DNA from 3 places in the Streptomyces sp. NPDC020780 genome. Region 2 is predicted to be linked to each of the others. Evidence: riboswitches for the same ligand, from Rfam matches in the RefSeq annotation. Region 2 holds a riboswitch; each other region holds the start of a gene.
What was found. Region 2 has a riboswitch for cyclic di-AMP ahead of ACH4VO_RS11665 (transglycosylase SLT domain-containing protein). Riboswitches for the same ligand answer to the same signal wherever they lie in the genome.

Region 1 (6,107 bases), on a different contig from region 2:
CCGCGGCCCGCCTTCCGGCCCCTGACCCGTTTCGAGGGCCAGGGCCTGGACAAGGGCCACGTCGTGCACGACATCCTGTTCCGCCGTCTCTGACTCCCGCCCGGACCCCGCACGACTCCCGCACACCCCTGCCCGCAGGGCCTCCCCCCGGACCGTTCCGGGCGTCCCTGATCAGCCACCGCCGGGCGCCCGGCCGGTGCACGCGTGGCCGGGTGTCAGTCCCTCTCGTTAGGGTCATCAGGTGTCCCAGGGGTCCGAACAGCACCAGCAGCCGGCCGTCCCGGTTCTCGAGGAGCAGCGGCTCGACGCGTTCCTGGGCGCCGTGCCCGAGCGAGGCCAGTGGCGTTACCGTCCCCGGCGCGTCGGCATGGTCTGGCGCAGCAGGACGTTCCGCGCCGGCGCGGTGATCACCGTGCTCGCGCTCTGCGGGCTGATGATCCTGGCCCTGGTGCGCGAACAGACCGGCACCCAGGGCTTCGTGGTGGGGCTCGGCCTGGCCGTGCTGCCCGTCCCGCTGCTCATGTCGGCGTTCCGCTGGCTGGACCGGGTGGAGCCGGGGCCCTGGCGGAATCTGCTGTTCGCCTTCGCCTGGGGCGCGTGCGCCGCCGCGCTCGTCGCGATCACCGCGAACACGTTCGCGACCCGCTGGATAGCGGCGGCCACCGCCGACCCGGCGAGCGCCGACACCCTGGGCGCCACGATCATCGCGCCGGTAGTCGAGGAGAGCGCCAAGGCCGCCGCCGTCCTGCTGCTCTTCCTCTTCCGCAGAAGGGAGTTCGGCGGCGTCGTCGACGGGATCGTGGTCGCCGGCTTCACCGCCACCGGTTTCGCGTTCACCGAGAACATCCTCTACCTCGGCAACGCCTTCGGCGAGGACCAGCAGCTGGGGACAACGGGGTTCCCCTCGGTGACGGCCGGGACCTTCTTCGTACGAGCGGTCATGTCGCCGTTCGCGCACCCCCTGTTCACGGTGCTGACCGGCATCGGCTTCGGGATCGCCGCCGTCGGCGGCAGGCGGCACCCGGTGCGCCGGATCGTGCTGCCGGTGCTCGGGCTCCTCCTCGCCATGGGCCTGCACGCCCTGTGGAACGGCTCGTCGGCCTTCGGCGCCTACGGCTTCTACGTGGTGTACGGCGCGGTCATGGTCCCGGCCTTCGGCCTGGTGACCTGGCTGGCGATCTGGTCCCGCCAGCGGGAGCTGCGCACGCTCGCCGGCGAGCTGCCCGTCTACGCGGCGGCGGGCTGGCTCACCCCCGCCGAGCCGCTCGCCCTGGCTTCGATGCGGGCGCGTGGCCTGGCCCGCGACATGGCCAGGCACTGGAACAGCCAGCCGGACCGTGCCCGGGGCAGGGCCGCGGCCCGCGCGGTAGCGGAGTACGAGCTGTTCGCGACCTCGCTGGCGATGCTGCGCCGCAGGGCCCGCCACGACGGAGCGGGCCATGAGTTCGCCGTACGGGAGCAGGAGTTGCTGCACCATCTGTGGCAGCGCCGGGACGTCGCGGGCCCGGCCCTGACGTACGCGGCCCACGCGACGGGCCGGATACGCGCCCACCGGATGCCTCCGCCCGGCCCGTTCCCCCGCCAACTGCCCTACGACCGGCCGTATCCGCAGCAGCTCCCACCGCCGCACCGGCACTACGGCGGCCCCAACCCCTATCTGCACACCGGCGGTCAGCAGCCGGGCGGCCACCACCCGCCGCCCCGGTAGGGCCACCCGGCGCGCACGAGCGGGTTCCCGCGGACGCAGACCCGGCACCCGCAGACCAGGCACCCGCAGACCCGGAACAGCCAGGGGCGGTACCCGCACGGGCGGTCCGACGCAGCGGGCGGGCCCCCGGACGCAGACCCGGCACCCGCCCAGCCGGCACCCCCGGACCCCGGACAACCAGGCGCGGCACCCACGCCGCCCCCTGCCGTACGCAGACCGGCGGCCCTGACGTCGGGGGGTGTGCGTCAGGGCCGCCGGGGTTCGGGTGCGCCGTACGCCGGCGCGGGCGGTCAGATCGACAGGCCCTTGCTGCGCAGCCAGCTCATCGGGTCGATGCCCGAGCCGTCCGCGGTGTGGACCTCGAGGTGGAGGTGCGGGCCCGTCACATTGCCGGTGGCGCCGACGCGTCCGATGGTGTCACCCGTGCTGACCGTCTGACCGGCCGTGACGTCCATCGAGGACTGGTGGCAGTACCAGACCTCCGTACCGTCCTCGAGCTCGAGGACCGTGCGGTAGCCGTACGAGCCGGACCAGCCGGCCGACTTCACCGTTCCGCCGTGGACCGCCTTGACCGGGGTGCCGGTCGGCGCGGCGAAGTCCAGCCCGGTGTGGTAGCCGGAGGACCACATCGATCCGGCCTGGCCGTAGGTCGACGTGATCGTGTACGAGGACGTGGGGATGGCGTAGCTGGCGGCGAGCTTGGCGAGGCGCTCGGCCTCGGCCTTCTTCCTCGCAGCCTCCTCCGCCGCCTTCTTCTCGGCCGCGGCCTGGGCCTCGGCCTTGCTCTGCTGCTTGGCGGCCTGGGCCGCGGCCTCCTCGGCGGCGGCCTTCTCCTGCGCGGCCCTGGCCTCGGCATCGGCTCCGGCCTGCTGCTGCTCGGCCTGCTGGAGGATGCGCGCCCGCAGGGCCTCACCGGCGTCGGTGGTTCCCCCCTCCGCCTCGGCGGCGGTGATGCCGGCCGTGGTCAGCGGGGCGGAGGCGGCGAGGGTCTCGTGGTCCGCTTCGGCCTCGTCGGACATGAAAGCGCCCACGCCGGGAAGGGACGTGGCGTCGGGAAGCTTGTCCGCGATGGAATCGGGAAGAGAGATGGAGACCGGCGGCTTGCTCTGCGCGGTGGCCATGCCGCCCGCGCCGACGGCCGCGATGACACCGACGCCGAGGACGGTGGAGCTACGGGCGAGACCTCGCTGCTTGGCTACGCGGTGCCTGCCGCGCACGGGGCGGATGGATTCCTCGGTGGGATTCCACTCGTCCCAGGTCCTCTCCTCGCCACCGAACGAGTCGGTCCTGAAGGGTGACGGGGCCTCGGGGGCAGGCTGATTGGACGCCACGTGGGCGCACTCCTTTCCTTCCTTCTCGCCTACCGGGTTAGCTGACGGGTTCGGAGCAGGAAGGTCTCCTACGGGTCCCTTCGTCTCTCACGAGACGCAGGTGCCCGATTCACCCCATGTAGGTGGTTCCCCGGTTCCCTTGCGGAATTCGGCGCTCGCGCACGGTGCCGCCTCTGGCGACGACTGGGACAACCGCGCTGCGTTATCGAACGTTAATAGAGACCAGGGCCCGATTCCAAGCCGTTCCAGGTGATCATTCACGCCTACGACCTGCATTTTTATGGGTGAAACGGTCACAAACGGACGAGTTGCATATCCCTTTACCGACCATCAGTTTCTGACGGAGTGTCAAACGTTATGCGTAGCGGCGTCCTTCGATCACGGACAGTCGCAGCGGTCATCCCTCGCCCCTCCCCACGATCTTCACCGTCGTCCGCCGCTCCGGCTGCCCCCGGGCGGGCCGCCCGACCGCCAGGAGCGCCATGTCGTCCGTGGACCGGCCCCCGGTGTGCAGCCGTACGTCGTCGGTGAGGGCGGAGAGCAGCTCGTCGGGTCCGGGGAAGATCCGGCCACGCAGCCGGTCCGCCGGGTCGTAGAAGGCACCGTCCGCGTTCCGGGCCTCGGAGAGGCCGTCCGTGAACACCAGAAGCGTCGCCCCGGGCGGCATGGCCCACTCGTCCGACCGGTCCGGCCACACGTCCAGCCCCATGCCGATCGGCAGGGCGGGAGCACTGGGCGACAACACGTCGAGCGCCCCGTCTCCGTGCAGCAGGATCGGCTCGGGGTGACCGCGGTTGACGATCCGCACCGTGTCCGAACCCGCCGGGATCTCGGCGAGTACGGCGGTGACGAACCCCTCCATGGTGTCGAGCCCGCCACGCCGCGTGCCCTCCCGCGCCAGCGCGCGCTCCAGCCGCTGGGCCACGCCCTCCAGCGACAGCTCCTGCTCGGCCGCCTCCCGGAACGCCCCGATCACCACGGCCACCGCCCCCACGGCCTCCAGCCCCTTGCCGCGTACGTCCCCCACGACCAGCCGGACCCCGTGCGGTGTGTCCGCGACGGCGAACAGGTCACCGCCGACGAACTCGTCCGCCTGGGCCGCCTCGTACCGTGCCGCAACCAGCAGCCCGCCGATGCGGTCGTCCGGCGCCGGGAGCACCGCCCGCATCGCGGTGGCCGCGACGGCGCGGGCCGAGGCCAGCTGCTCGTTGCTGCGCCGTACGACGGCGTTGATGACGAGGGCGAGCCCGGAGACGGTGATCAGGGTGAGCAGGTCGGTGACCGGCACGACCCTGGCGAGCGTGCCGTCGGAGAGCCGGATGGCGAGGACGACGAGGACCGCGGCGACGCCGGTACGGAGCGTGCTGGCCATCGAGAAGAAGGGGGCGGCGAGCAGCGGAGCCGCGGCGAAGAACGGGACGGCCGTGACCGCGGCCGGCGTCACGGTGTCGAAGACGACTCCGACCACGATCATCAGGGCCGGCAGCAAGCGCACGAGCCGCCGCGCCCGGGGTGTGCCGAAGGCCGCCCCGCCCCGTTTTTCCCGCTTCCCCACCTGTGCACTCCTACCCGGTCCGCCCACGGCTGCGGACGGTACCGCGCCCCGCCCAGGCTGACCGTCGCCGCGCCGTGCGGCACAACGGCATCGGCCGAAGGGAGGAGCACGCCGGAGCCCCGGCCTCCGGAGGTCAGTCGGAGGGTCGGTGCCGCGCGTACATCGTCAGTGCATCCCGTACGGGACGGCGGTACCGTCCCCCTACCGATCGTAGTTCTTTCCGAAGCGCTCGTCGGCGACATACATCTCGCCGGCGCCGATGACGTACGACCGGGTGACCACCGTCGCGGGCGACGGCCACAACGGCAGCCACCGCCGAACCGGACGAGAGCGCCCTGGCCGTCAGGGGCGTCAAGGTCCAGCGCACCGACAAGAACACCTTGCGGGCGACGGAGGCCCCGGCCGGGTGCGTACGGGCATACGACAGAGGCCCGGATCCTTGGAAGGATCCGGGCCTCTGTCTTCAGTAGCGGGGACAGGATTTGAACCTGCGACCTCTGGGTTATGAGCCCAGCGAGCTACCGAGCTGCTCCACCCCGCGCCGTTGTGATGACAACTCTACGGCATCCGCGAGGTCCTCCTGACCAATTACGGCCGCGGCTCCGCCGGACCGCCTCCCGCCCGGGCATCCGCGCGCCGGGCAATCCCGCTCACCACGGTTTCCAAATACGGCAGTTGACGTGCGCGAGGCCTGTCCCGGCAGAGCGCCGCGTCCCCCGTGATCTCCGCATGACGCCTGTCCGGAGGGCCTGCACGAGGGCCCCACCGCCTGGACCCGCCCACGTCCCGGCGGCCGCGACGACCGCTCGCGGAGACCGAGCAGACGTACGATCCGCACGACCTCTTCCACGCAAACCGGACCATCGAGCCCGCTCCGCCGCACCGACCTTCAGGCCGGGCGGCGTAATACCGGGGGAAAGCCGTGCTGGGAGGGTTACAGTCTGCATGCACCGCATGATGATCCGGCCGCTCGCGAAGCGGCGCGGCACCGGTAGCGGCACATCGTCGCCGTACCGGTCGGGACCCTTCCGGTATCTCCACCGGCGGCCCGGTCACGGGGCTCTTCACCGCACGTACCTACGTCACACCTACGTACAGGACACTCGATGACCGACATGCCCGCATCCACGACGCAGCGGCACCCCGACGGTTCGACCGCGGCCACGGAGACGGGCGCGGCCCCGCTTCCCACGCCCCAGTACGCGGGGCTGTTCGTGGAGCCCGACCTGCCGCCGTTCACCGACGAGACGGAGTGACCTGCGACGTGCCACCGGCCGCCGGCGCGCGGCCGACGGGCGTGTCTCCCGGGAGCCTGTGACGGGGGACATGTGACCGGCCCGGGGGCGACGGGCGCGTCGCCGGCCCCGGAACAGCCGCTCCACGAGTGACCGGCCGGCCCGCCTGCTCGTTGGCAGGCCATGCGCATCCGTATCGGCGTGGTCGTCCTCGCAGTGGCCCTGCTCGTCGCCGCCTTCCTCTCCAGCATCCCGAGCGAGGCGGAGACGGAAGAGGC
Region 2 (6,107 bases):
CCTCAGGTCGGCCAGGCAGTACTGGTCGCTCCAGCTCCCGTTGGCCGAATAGGTGATGTGCAGCTGGCCGTTCGGGTCCTTGACGGGCTCGGGGGCCTCGTTGATGTACGGGTTGCCGACCACCCGCTCCCAGCTCTCCCGCGGCTGCGAGATGACACTGCGCGCACCGATCGGCGTGGTCGGGCTGCTCATCCGTGCGATGTACAGGTTCTGTTCCACATTGGTGTCGCCGGCCCAGCCGGACCAGACGAACCAGCGCTGCCCGTTGAAGGTGAACATCGTGCCGTCGATGGCCCATCTGTCGTCGGGGAGGGCGAGTTTCGTCTCGCCCGTGTACCCGCTGTCCGGTGCGGCGGAGCTGATGACGTACATCCGGTGGGCCGGTCCGCGGCCGGCCGAGAAGTAGATGTAGTAGCGACCCCCCTCCCGCACGATCTCGGGAGCCCAGACCTCACCGAGGCCGCGGGTGTCCGACCAGACCTGCCGGGCGGGCGCCGCGGCGAGGGCGGCCGTCGACGACGCCTGGCGCACGGCGATGCCGCCGCCGGCCGACTGCACGGAGACGTAGGTGGCGCCGACGCGGAGCACGCTCGGATCGGCGGCCCGGAGGCCGGTCTGGTCCGCCCGGGCGGTTCCGGGAGTGGTGAGGGCCAGCAGGGCGGCAAGGATTCCGGCGAGCGCGGCTGTGGCGGCACCGGTAAGGCAACGAGAACGTGTCATCATCCCGTCCGTGGTCGGCCTCCGTGCCGGCCGGAACCGGCGGAGGGTGCGGGTGCGGGGGCAGGGTCCGGCATGGTCGAGGCGGCGGACGGCACAGGGAGGGGCGGGTCCCGTCCTGCGCCGAGCTCTACGCCGGCATCGTCAGGCGGCCTGCCGTACCGGGCGCAGGGATATCTGCACCGGCTGCCGTCCCCAGGTCTACATCGATGGAAAAGCGTCCCCACAGCATTGCCATCGGTGGTGGGCATGTCAATAAGTCCGCGGGGGTGGCGGCCGGCCACTTTTCGTGCGCCCTGGGCACGGGCGCAGCCCGGAGCGCGTCGGCGCACGGCCCCGAGGCGCTCCGGGCTGCGCCCGTACAGTGCGTGCGGCTCAGGAGGGCGAAGGCGCAGGTGCTCCGGAAGAGCCCGTGGGCTGCGGGCGTTTCGAGCGGCCCCGGTCGCACTGCAAGGAGATCACGACCAGGGCTGTGGGGGAGTCCGCCGACCACGTGCTGGGAAGGGTCGTCGCCGCAGTCCAGTTGGTCCTGCGCAGGGCGAGCCCTCCGCTGCCCGGGGCCGGGGCCGGCTCCCAGCCGAACTCCGAACGGGCGCGAGCGAAGCCCGACTTCAGGACGGTGTCGGCCGTGTCCGACGGCAACTCGGCCGACAAACTCTCATGGCACTCGAAAGGGACCAGTTCCTGGGGTGTCCGTTCGAGAGTGACACCTTCCGCCCTCATAGCCGAGGTCAGCTCCGACACCACCGTCTCCGTGGGCACCGGTGGGCCCGAAGAGGCGGAGGGAAGCGGGCCGAGGTCCCGGAGGAGGGAGGAGCAGCCCGTCAGTGTGACCGCCGCCACCACGACCCATGCCGCCGTTCCCGGGGAGCCCCGTCGCACGCGCACGAGTTCCGCCGCCCGTGTGGAATCTTTTCGTGCGCGCATGAGTTCCGCCGCCCCCTGTGTTGCCGTCCACGGCCGATCAGTCTCCCATCCGGCCGATCGGTCTCCCGTCCGGCCGATCGGTCTCCCGTCCGGGCGAGCGGGCAGGACGTCGACCACGCACGGCGTCCGCCTGTCCGTGCCCCCGGACGGCCCCGCTGTCCACGCCCTCAGCGGGCGGTGGTCCGGACCGGGGTGATCGGCGAGCCATGAGCACGACGCACGCCGGCCGGCATCCGGGGAGAGAGGCGCGGGGGCGCGTCCCGGCGGCGTCGGAGCCACGTGCGGGGCGGGCAGCCACCCCGGGGTGCGGCGGCCCGCCCGCCCCTACGCCACCGCCCGCTCCTCCCGGAGCGCTCGCCACCTGCCGTACCCACCGTGGCGGACGGCGACAGGCCGACGTGCTCGCTTGCGGGCGGAGGACCAGGACGGCAGGGTTCGGGAACGTGGCCACCTTGCTGATCGTTCATCACACCCCTTCGCCGAACTGCCAAACCCTCTTCGAGGCCGTCGTCGCCGGCGCGACGACGGACGAGATCGAAGGCGTACGCGTCGTACGACGCGCCGCGCTCGCCGCGACGGCGTCCGACGTGCTCGCCGCCGACGGTTTCCTCCTCGGCACCCCCGCGAACCTCGGCTACATGTCCGGCGCCCTCAAGCACTTCTTCGACCTGGTCTACTACCCGTGCCTGGACGCGACGCGCGGCCGCCCCTTCGGTTACTACGTGCACGGCGGCAACGACGTCACCGGAGCGCTGCGGGGCGTCGAGTCGATCACGACGGGCCTGGGATGGCGCCGCTCCGCCGACGCGGTGACCGTGACCGGTGAGCCGGGCAGGGCGGACATCGAGGCCTGCTGGGAGCTCGGCGCAACCGTAGCCGCCGGGCTGATGGCCTGACGGAGCCGGGCCGCCGGCGAGGGTGGCGGGGGACGGGCCGCTCCCGGCCGCCGACGCCCGCCGGCATTCCCGGACGCCCGCGCCCCGCCGCGACGCCGCCGGGGCGTTGACCCTCCCCCGCGACGACACCGCCGGTGCTTTTACGGCCGGGCCCGTGTGCCGGGTCCTCCGCACCCGCCGCGGGGCCTCTTGTCGTGCGGAGCCGTGCATCGGAGCCGTACGCCCCGCTTCCTGATCCAGCACGTTGCGCCGGGCATCGCCGGGCACGGGAGACGGTGGCCCGTCCGCGGGGCCCCGGCCCTCCGAAGTGTGATGCGTGGACCCCGTGCGTCGCTGGGTTCTGTGGGAGGAGCGGACCCTTCCACGGGACGACAGGTGGGAGTCGCGAAGTGCTGGGACGGAGCGTCAGCGGCTGGATTCCGGTGGCCCGGCGGGGCCGGCACGGTGGGGGACGGAACCGGCCCGCGTTACCCGCGTCCATCGAGGCGCTGGGGCCCCTGCTGCCGACGACATACGGAATCGACGAGCAGGTCGACTGGGCGGTCGCCGAAGCCCGCTGGGGTGCCCCCTTCCCGGCCGACTACAAGGCCTTCATGCGCGCGTACGGGGAGGGCTCGGTGGACGGCGCGATCGCCGTCCACCGACCGCTGCCCACGGACGCTCCCGAGGGCGGACGGACTCCCGATGCGATGGCCGAGGGGACCGGAGCCGTACGGGAGGCCTGGAGGGTGGAGGCCGACGAGGTGTGGGCCGATCCCGCCGGCCCCGACCTGGTGCTGGATCCCGGTGCCCTGCTCGCCTGGGGGACGACGACCGAGGCGGACATCCTGTGCTGGCTGACGATGGACGAGGACCCCGACCGCTGGCCCGTGGTGGTCTGTGGGCGTCACACCGTACCCACGTTCGCCCTGTACCGGTTCGGGATGGCCGAGTTCCTGCGCAGGCTTCTGACGGGCGCGTTCGAGATGTCGCCGATCACCGTGGACGGGGTGATGGGGCGGGGGCGCCACGCATTCGTGAGCAGGGCCGTGCAGCGGGCCCGCCGCAGGGCGGGCCTCGATCCGTGGACCGGCGAGCCGCCGGCCGGCTGACGAGCGGCCCGTGGCCCTGGCGCTCCGACAGGCATGCGGCCGCCGGGCCGGGCCGACTGCCGCACGCAGGAGTGGCCGGGAACCGGGGCGTGCCGTCGGCGGCCGCTGCCGTCGGGTGCCCGCTCAGTGCCGCCTCCAGGTGAGTTTGCCGCCGCCCACCCACCGCACGACGGCCGGGTCCTCGAGGTCGTGGACCGTGATGCCGGCATCGGCGGCGAGGAGCAGGAGGTCCGTCATCGACGTCGCCGCGCCGACGACCTCTCCGTCGATCTCCACGACGCGGAAGGGCGGATGCCCGGGCTGAACGGGCAGGACGGTGATCCGCGGGTTCGCCAGGTCGGGGTTCACGCTGTCGGTCATACGAGGACGGGTTCCACGCGATGGTCATTGATATGCGCATCAGTGACCCAAGTGCGTCATATGCCCGTTTTGATGTCTTTTCTAGAATTAATACCGTAATTTTCGACGAGTCGTCAGGTGGATCGGCACCCCTTGCGGCGTACCGCAAATCACCCTTATCGGACGCCGTGACCAGGGTCACGCTCTTCGCCCGGGACGCCGTGACGCGTCTTCCGCTTCCCTTGCGCGCCAAGAAAGTTGAGTGCGCCGTGTGGGGTCGGTTACACGTATTTCCGTGAATTGATCTTTCCGCTGAATTGTGATCACGAATGCGGGGCTTGTTCCTTTCGGCATTTCTCGCCTACGGTCACCCTCACTCCGGATGGAACGCCGAATCCTGCCGCCGTCCGGGAACCCGACCACATCTCGTACGGCAGGAGCGGGGGACCCAGGTAAGCGCCGATCCGGTATCCGGAACGGCTCGGGGTGAAGTCGCATTCACGTGCGGCCGGGCATCTCCAGCCCGAACCCGACAGCTCACTTCGTAGGCGGCGGAGAGGAATTCAGCATGCCCGCAAAGTTCAAGAACCGTCGTTCCGGGACCAGTTCGCTGACCCGCGGCATCATCGCCGTGAGCACGGGCGGAGCCGCCCTCGCGCTCCCCGTGATCGGTGCGACCGGAGCGTTCGCCGCGCCGGCGCAGCCGGTGGCGGTGGAAAAGTCGGTCACCTCGACCGCCCTGTCCGGCAAGGGAATTGCCGCGCAGAAGTCCGAGCCCGTCACGTATTCCGTGATCTTGGGTGATTCCCTTTCCAAGATCGCACGCGATCATTCCGTGAGCGGTGGCTGGCAGGAGCTCTACAACGGCAACCGAAAGGCTGTCGGCAGTAACCCGGACCTGATTCACCCCGGCCTGAAGCTGACCATCGGGACCCATGCCGACAGCAAGGCGCCGAAGGCCGCGGACAAGGCCGGCAAGAAGGCGGAGCCGTCCGCTTCCCCGGACCGTGCCGCGCGAGGCGCCGACCGCGCCGACCGTTCCGAACGGACCACGGAGCTGGCCGCCCAGGGTGCGCCCGCCGCCGTCGAGGCCGTCGCCGCCGCGCCGGTCACGTACACGAACGACCTCGACGGCTGGATCAAGGAGTCGCTGGCTGTCATGGCCGAGCACGGCATCCCCGGCACGTACGAGGGCATCCACCGCAACATCATGCGCGAGTCCTCGGGTAACCCCCTGGCCATCAACAACTGGGACATCAACGCGATCAACGGCGTCCCGTCCAAGGGGCTGCTGCAGGTCATCGACCCGACCTTCCAGGCCTACCACGTGCCCGGCACGTCGATGGACAGCTACGACCCGGTCGCCAACATCACGGCCGCGTGCAACTACGCCGCCGACCGGTACGGCTCGATCGACAACGTGTTCGGTGCCTACTGAGGTCTGACCGCGTGACAGCGGACCATGCCTGACGGGTGGTGCGGGTTCTGACGGACCCGCACCACCCGTCTTTCCGTGTGCGGGGACCCGTGCGCGCGGTCGGCCGCCGGTGCGGGAGGGGCCCGCACCGGCGGCGCAGGGGTACGGGGCGCGGGGCCGCGCCCCCTGGCGACTGGTCTCGTACAGGTTCGTCGTCCATACTGCCCGCCGTGGAGCAGCGCATAGATTCCAACACCAAGCCAGAGTTCGCCGCGGGCACGGACCCGGCGTACATCCCCGGCCTGACGGCCCCTGCCCCCGCGCGGACGGAGGGGAAAACGGACGAGGCGGCAGAGGCCGCTGACGCGCGCGCCGGGGCGGAGAGCGGGGAGGATCCCGCGGCTGCCGCCGGACGGGCGCCTGTTCCGGACGACGCCGACGCGGCGGTACAGGAAGAGGCCGGGGGCGGCTCCGACGCCGGGAAGGAGGACGGGCCCGTCTTCGAGGTCAGCGACCGGCGCGGATCGATCCGGGTCGACCGCGAGGGCGTCCGGTTCCGGCTGGACGACCAGGAGGCGGACTTCGACTGGTCCGAGATCGGCGCGGTGGAGGTCAAGACCGCCCGCTTCGGCCGCCGGTTCACTGTCACGGTCCATCTGTCGAGCCGCCGCTGGTTCAACGCGGAGGTCGAGGCGGCGGCCCGGAGCAGCCTCAAGGAGT
Region 3 (6,107 bases), on a different contig from region 2:
CAGGCGGTCGGCCTGGCCCTGGGAGAGCAGGCCGAGGCAGGCGCACACCTCGACGTCCTCGTGCTGCTCCTTGATGGCCTCGATGGTCCGGGACACCCTGTCGACGTCCCGGTCGGTCGGCCCGCGCCCGCTCGCCACCAGGCACACCCGCTTGGCTCCGCCGGCCACACCCGCGGTGGCGGCCTTCGTCGCCTCCTCCGGCTTCAGCCAGGTGTACTTGAGGATGTCGGCCTTGGAGCCCAGCCGCTGCGAGCAGTACGAACAGTCCTCCGGGCAGAGCCCGGACTTGAGGTTTACCAGGTAGTTCAGCTTCACGCGCCGGCCGAACCACTGGCGGCGCACCTTTCCGGCCGCGGCCACCACATCGAGCAGGTCGTCGTCAGAGGTCGCCAGCACGGCGAGCGCTTCGTCACGGGTCGGCAGTTCGCGCCGCAGTCCCTTGTCCACCAGCGTGTTCAGGAGGTCCATGGCCCTGATCCTGACGCACGGCACCGGCATCGGCCAAGGAGGAACCGGACAGGAGAGGTGGCGGAGGGTGTGTGTATTGCCACACCCTGACCCGCTGCGCACCCCGCTAGGGTCTGTGAGCTGCCTACAAAAGGGACCGCCCCATGTCCTACGCCCCGTTCGCCTGGATCGACGACGAGGCGCGCCGCCGCGCGGACGCCGGACTCCTCCGGACCCTGCGTCCCCGGCCCGCCGTACCCGCTCTGCTGGATCTTGCGAGCAACGACTACCTCGGACTGTCCCGCCATCCCTCGGTCACCGAGGGAGCCGCGGAGGCGGCCCGGACGTGGGGTGGGGGCGCCACCGGCTCGCGGCTCGTCACGGGGTCCACCGCCCTGCACGCCGAACTCGAACGCGCGCTGGCGGAGTTCTGCGGTTTCGAGGCCGCCCTGGTGCTGTCCTCCGGGTACGCGGCCAATCTCGCCGCCCTCACGGCGCTCGGGCGGCACGGCTCGCTGATCGTGTCGGACGCGCGGAACCACGCCTCGATCGTCGATGGCTGCCGGCTCTCCCGCGCCGACACCGAAGTCGTGCCCCACGCGGATCCGGAGGCGGTGGGCAAGGCACTCCGGGCGCATCGCGGGCGGGCACTGGCCGTGACCGACTCGGTGTTCTCGGTGGACGGCGACGCCGCCCCGCTGGGCAGGCTCGCCGAGGTGTGCCGGGAAGAGGGTGCGGCCCTGCTCGTGGACGACGCGCACGGCCTGGGCGTGCTGGGCGAAGGCGGCCGGGGAGCGCTCGCAGCCGCCGGTCTCGCCGGGGGTGAGGGCATCGTCGTCACGCTCACCCTCTCCAAGTCCCTCGGCAGTCAGGGCGGAGCCGTCCTGGGACCGGCCCGGGTCATCGACCACCTGGTCAACACCGCCCGTACGTTCATCTTCGACACCGGCCTCGCCCCCGCGGCCGTCGGCGCGGCGCTGGGCGGCCTGGCGCTCCTTCGCCGCGAGCCTGAGCGCGCGGGCAGGGCGCGCGCCGTCGCCGCCGAACTGCACGGACGGCTGACCGCGGCCGGGCTGACCGCCGTCCGCCCCGACGCCGCCGTCGTGTCCGTCCGCGCACCGTCCGCCCACGCGGCGGTGCGCTGGGCGGCCGACTGCCGGGCGGCCGGCCTCGCGGTGGGGTGTTTCCGCCCTCCGTCGGTCCCGGACGGAGTCTCCCGCCTGCGGCTGACGGCGCGGGCGGACCTGACACCCGAGCAGATCGAGAGCGCCGTGGCGACGGTGGTGGGCACGGCGCCCTCTCCGGTCACCGGTGAAGGCGGAGAAGAGGAGATGCCGAACGGCTGAGGCCCGATGAGGGGCTGGAGGCGGCTGCCGACCGCGTAGGGCGGTAATGACGCACCCGGGTACGGGAGTTGAGCGACCTGGGTCACGTGGCGCAGCCGGCCCTCATGCCCCTGGAGCCGTCGGCCCCGCGCTCCACGGCCTCCGCCCACGGTGCGTGGAGCAGCGGCCCCCTCGGGCGGAGCGCTCCGAAGCGTAGAGGGCCGTTGTCGTGCCTGTGAGCGGCCGGGAGGGCGCGGATCGGCGTCAGCCCGATCCGGGACGGCGGCAAGACGGTCTCGATCACCCCTCCCTGGGCCGTACCCGCGCAGGCCCTGCCCTGCCCTGACCTTTACCTGACCGGAAACCAGACCGCGGCGTCCGGGCGGGCGGGGCGGACCCGGCAGGGCCTCAGTGAGCGGCGGCCCGTCCGAAACCGCTGCGCAGCAGAGCCCTCAGCGTGGCCGCCGCGGCGGTGTTCCGCTCTCCCCGGTGCGCCACGGAGATCGTCCGGCGGAACTCCGCGTGTTCCAGTCGCCGTACGGCCAGAGGTGCCGAAGACATCGCCGCGACCATCTCCGGCACCACCGCCACGCCGAGCCCCGCGCTGACCAGCGTCGGTGCGGCGCTCACCGCGCTGGGGCTCGTACTGGTCGCCGCGCCCCTGCTGCACTGACCCGGCCACGGCGCGGCCGGGTGCGCGACGGTCCGCGACGGCCGTTGGAGTGTGCACGCGTACACGGGTGCGGTGTACGCGTGCACCCCGGAGGCGCGTATCAGCACACGGGCGAACAGAGGACGTGCGTACAGGTGTACGGACGTCAGCGGACCCTTCCGTACCAGACGCTCTTCGACCAGATCTTCTCCAGTCTGACCACCGCCCCGGTCTTCGGGGAGTGCCAGATCCTGCCTCCGCCGGCGTAGATGCCCACGTGGTACACGCTGCGGCCCGCATGGAAGAAGACCAGGTCGCCGCGTTGCCGCTGCGACCTGGTGATGTGGCGCGTGGTGTTGTACTGCTGCTGGGCCGTGCGGGGGAGTTTCTTGCCCGCCTTCTTGAAGGCGTAGAGCGTGAGGCCCGAGCAGTCGAACCGGTGGGGGCCCGTGGCGCCCCACCGGTAGGGCGCCCCCTTCTTCGAGGCGGCGACCTTCAGCGCCTTCGTCGAGTTGGTCGCGGCTTCGGCGTCGTCGACGATGCCGGGCGCCAGCATCGTGGTGCCGACCGCGAGTGTGAGAACCGAGGCCGTACCGACCCGGGCGAACAGAGACGGGACATGAACCTGCGCAGTCATGCGCAACCCTTCGTCAGCCGCCTGTGAAGGATGACCTGTCGGGTTCGGGCTGGCGAAGTTGCCCGGCCGCGCTCGGCGGCTTCACCCCGAGGGCTGTCCGGAACGGGTGTCCGGGCGGCCCGTTGTGCTCGGGTCCTCCACTCCTGCCGATCCACTCCTGTCGACCAGGCGTCCGGACGGCGGCAGGACTCGGCGTCCGCCCGGACCGCCCCGCCGCGGTGGCGGGGGCTTGTCGTCCCACGGATCTTTACTCACGCGGTGTCTGTTTTCCGAACTGAAAAGGCGTTATGTGAGAGTCGTCACGGCTGGCCCGTTCGGGTGGGCGGGGCTGACGCCGCTCCCCGGAGGTCCTGCCGCACCAGCCGCGTACCAGCGGCGGAACAGGGTGTTCCGCTCAGCGTCCCCACGCGATGCGCAAGTTGAACTGTCCCTCCTGAGGGGGGCTGTCTGAGCCGAACGAGGGAGGAAGATTCCTCGGCCCGCCGGGCGTGTCGCGGCGCGTGCGCCGAGAAGCGGAGAGGATGCGGCAGTCGGGCGACCGGGAGCTCAACTCGTAGCGGTCGGCGGCATGGTGACCCACCTGGCGCGCCGGTCCCCGACCAGCCTGCGCAGGGGCGGACCGGTGTCTCCGCGTGGATCTGCGTCTCGCTCCTCTCGTGCGTGATCGCCGGCGCGTCCCGCAGGGGAACGGCGCGGGGCCGGCGCCCGCGGCGACCGGGGCGCTCCGCAGGTATCGCCGCAGCGCGCCGGATCGGTCCGGCCGATCCGGCCGACCACACCCAGAGACGCAGCCATCGCATTCACCTTCGGCGCGGGCCGGTACGGGAGCGTCCCCGGTGGGGCGTCGCCCGGGGGGTCCTCGCCGAGCCGGATTCGCCGGGCGCGGGAGGTGGGGCGCGGCGGGCCGGGCCTGCCGCGCCCGGGCCGCGCTCGGCGCCCCTGATGTACATGGGTCGGCAAAAGATCAGTTAACGCGCCGGAAAAACTTCCGCCCTAACGTGCAATACCTGGCCGCGAGGCCCTCTTCCACCTTCAACAAAGTGTTGAAGGTGGATAGGGTCCCGCTGCGCCCGGAGCCGGTACCGGGCGGAAGACGAAGAGGTGGAAGCGTGCAACTGACTCCGCACGAACAGGAACGCCTGCTCATCCACGTGGCGGCCGATGTCGCCGGAAAGCGCAGGGCGCGCGGGCTGCGGCTGAACCATCCCGAGGCGGTCGCCCTGATCACCTCACACCTCCTGGAGGGTGCGCGTGACGGCCGGACCGTCGCCGAACTGATGGCCTCGGGAAGGAAGGTGCTCACCCGGGAGGACGTCATGGACGGCATCCCGGAGATGATCCACGACGTCCAGGTGGAGGCCACCTTCCCGGACGGCACCAAGCTCGTCACCGTCCATGAACCGATCGTCTGACGGGAGCACACCGATGATTCCCGGAGAGATCCTCTACGCGGACGGCACCGTGCCGCTCAACGAGGGGCGCCCCGTCACCCGCCTCACCGTCCTCAACGTCGCGGACCGCCCCGTCCAGGTCGGCTCGCACTACCACTTCGCCGAGACCAACCCGGGTCTGGAGTTCGACCGTCCCGCTGCCCGCGGGCTGCGTCTCCATATCGCGGCGGGGACCGCCGTGCGCTTCGAGCCCGGCATCCCGGTCGACGTCGAGCTCGTCCCGCTCGCAGGTCTGCGCGTCGTTCCCGGGCTGCGCGGCGACACCGGAGGTCCTCTCGATGCCTGAACTCAGCCGTGCCGTATACGCCGACCTGTTCGGCCCCACCACCGGCGACCGCATCCGGCTCGCCGACACCGATCTCGTCGTCGAGATCGAGGAGGACCGCTCCGGGGGGCCCGGACTGGCCGGTGACGAAGCCGTGTTCGGCGGCGGGAAGGTGATCCGGGAGTCGATGGGCCAGGCGCGCACCACCCGCGCCGAGGGCGCGCCCGACACCGTGGTCACCGGCGCCGTCATCATCGACCACTGGGGTGTCGTCAAGGCCGACATCGGCATCCGAGGCGGTCGGATCACCGGCATCGGCAAGGCCGGCAACCCGGACACGATGGACGGCGTCCACCCCGACCTCGTCATCGGCCCCGAGACGGAGATCATCGCGGGCAACGGCATGTTCGTCACGGCGGGGGCCATCGACGCGCACGTCCACTTCATCTCGCCGACCCTGATCGACCAGGCGCTCTCCGCCGGCATCACGACACTCGTCGGGGGTGGAACCGGGCCCGCGGAGGGCAGCAAGGCGACCACCGTCACCCCAGGACCCTGGCACCTCGCCCGGATGTTCGAGGCACTGGAGGAGTACCCCGTCAACATCGGCCTGCTCGGCAAGGGCAACACCATGTCCCGCGAGGCCATGCACTCCCAACTACGGGCCGGAGCACTGGGATTCAAGATCCACGAGGACTGGGGCGCGACCCCCGCCGTCATCGACGCCTGTCTGCGCGTGTGCGAGGAGACCGGAGCCCAGCTCGCCATCCACACGGACACGCTCAACGAGGCCGGCTTCGTCGCCGACACGCTGGCCGCCATCGCCGGGCGCACCATCCACTCGTACCACACCGAAGGTGCGGGAGGCGGGCACGCCCCCGACATCATCACCGTGGTGTCGGAGCCGTACGTCCTGCCCAGCTCCACCAACCCCACGCGTCCGCACACCGTCAACACCATCGAGGAACACCTCGACATGCTGATGGTCTGCCACCACCTCAACCCGGCGGTACCGGAGGACCTCGCCTTCGCCGAGTCCCGGATCCGGCCCTCGACCATCGCGGCCGAGGACATCCTCCACGACCTCGGCGCCATCTCGATCATCTCCTCGGACTCCCAGGCGATGGGACGCATCGGTGAAGTGGTCCTGCGGACCTGGCAGACGGCCCACGTGATGAAACGGCGACGCGGCTCCCTGCCCGGTGACGGTCCCGCCGACAACCACCGCGCACGTCGCTATGTCGCCAAATACACGATCAACCCGGCCGTCGCCCAGGGACTCGACCGGGAGATCGGCTCGGTCGAGACAGGCAAGCTCGCCGACCTCGTC

Region 1: another riboswitch for cyclic di-AMP. It lies ahead of ACH4VO_RS29565 (M23 family metallopeptidase); the one in region 2 lies ahead of ACH4VO_RS11665 (transglycosylase SLT domain-containing protein).
Region 3: another riboswitch for cyclic di-AMP. It lies ahead of ACH4VO_RS08660 (C40 family peptidase); the one in region 2 lies ahead of ACH4VO_RS11665 (transglycosylase SLT domain-containing protein).

What each region holds. Positions count from the first base shown of each region.
Region 1 is NZ_JBIRTB010000021.1:16,550-22,656, forward strand. It holds gene trmB (tRNA (guanosine(46)-N7)-methyltransferase TrmB) at 1-93, shown strand, start outside; gene ACH4VO_RS29560 (PrsW family intramembrane metalloprotease) at 242-1,708, shown strand; gene ACH4VO_RS29565 (M23 family metallopeptidase) at 1,999-3,039, opposite strand; cyclic di-AMP (ydaO/yuaA leader) riboswitch at 3,051-3,203, opposite strand; gene ACH4VO_RS29570 (PP2C family protein-serine/threonine phosphatase) at 3,437-4,594, opposite strand; partial or broken gene ACH4VO_RS29575 (TipAS antibiotic-recognition domain-containing protein) at 4,728-4,873, opposite strand; tRNA gene ACH4VO_RS29580 (tRNA-Met) at 5,062-5,135, opposite strand; gene ACH4VO_RS29585 (hypothetical protein) at 5,701-5,850, shown strand; gene ACH4VO_RS29590 (hypothetical protein) at 6,013-6,107, shown strand, end outside.
Region 2 is NZ_JBIRTB010000005.1:209,930-216,036, reverse strand. It holds gene ACH4VO_RS11685 (glycoside hydrolase family 43 protein) at 1-720, opposite strand, end outside; gene ACH4VO_RS11680 (NAD(P)H-dependent oxidoreductase) at 2,088-2,540, shown strand; gene ACH4VO_RS11675 (SMI1/KNR4 family protein) at 2,930-3,631, shown strand; gene ACH4VO_RS11670 (hypothetical protein) at 3,755-3,991, opposite strand; cyclic di-AMP (ydaO/yuaA leader) riboswitch at 4,349-4,534, shown strand; gene ACH4VO_RS11665 (transglycosylase SLT domain-containing protein) at 4,539-5,408, shown strand; gene ACH4VO_RS11660 (hypothetical protein) at 5,618-6,107, shown strand, end outside.
Region 3 is NZ_JBIRTB010000003.1:591,718-597,824, reverse strand. It holds gene bioB (biotin synthase BioB) at 1-468, opposite strand, end outside; gene ACH4VO_RS08670 (8-amino-7-oxononanoate synthase) at 612-1,793, shown strand; gene ACH4VO_RS08665 (LysR substrate-binding domain-containing protein) at 2,181-2,402, opposite strand; gene ACH4VO_RS08660 (C40 family peptidase) at 2,591-3,061, opposite strand; cyclic di-AMP (ydaO/yuaA leader) riboswitch at 3,065-3,266, opposite strand; gene ACH4VO_RS08655 (urease subunit gamma) at 4,171-4,473, shown strand; gene ACH4VO_RS08650 (urease subunit beta) at 4,487-4,798, shown strand; gene ACH4VO_RS08645 (urease subunit alpha) at 4,791-6,107, shown strand, end outside.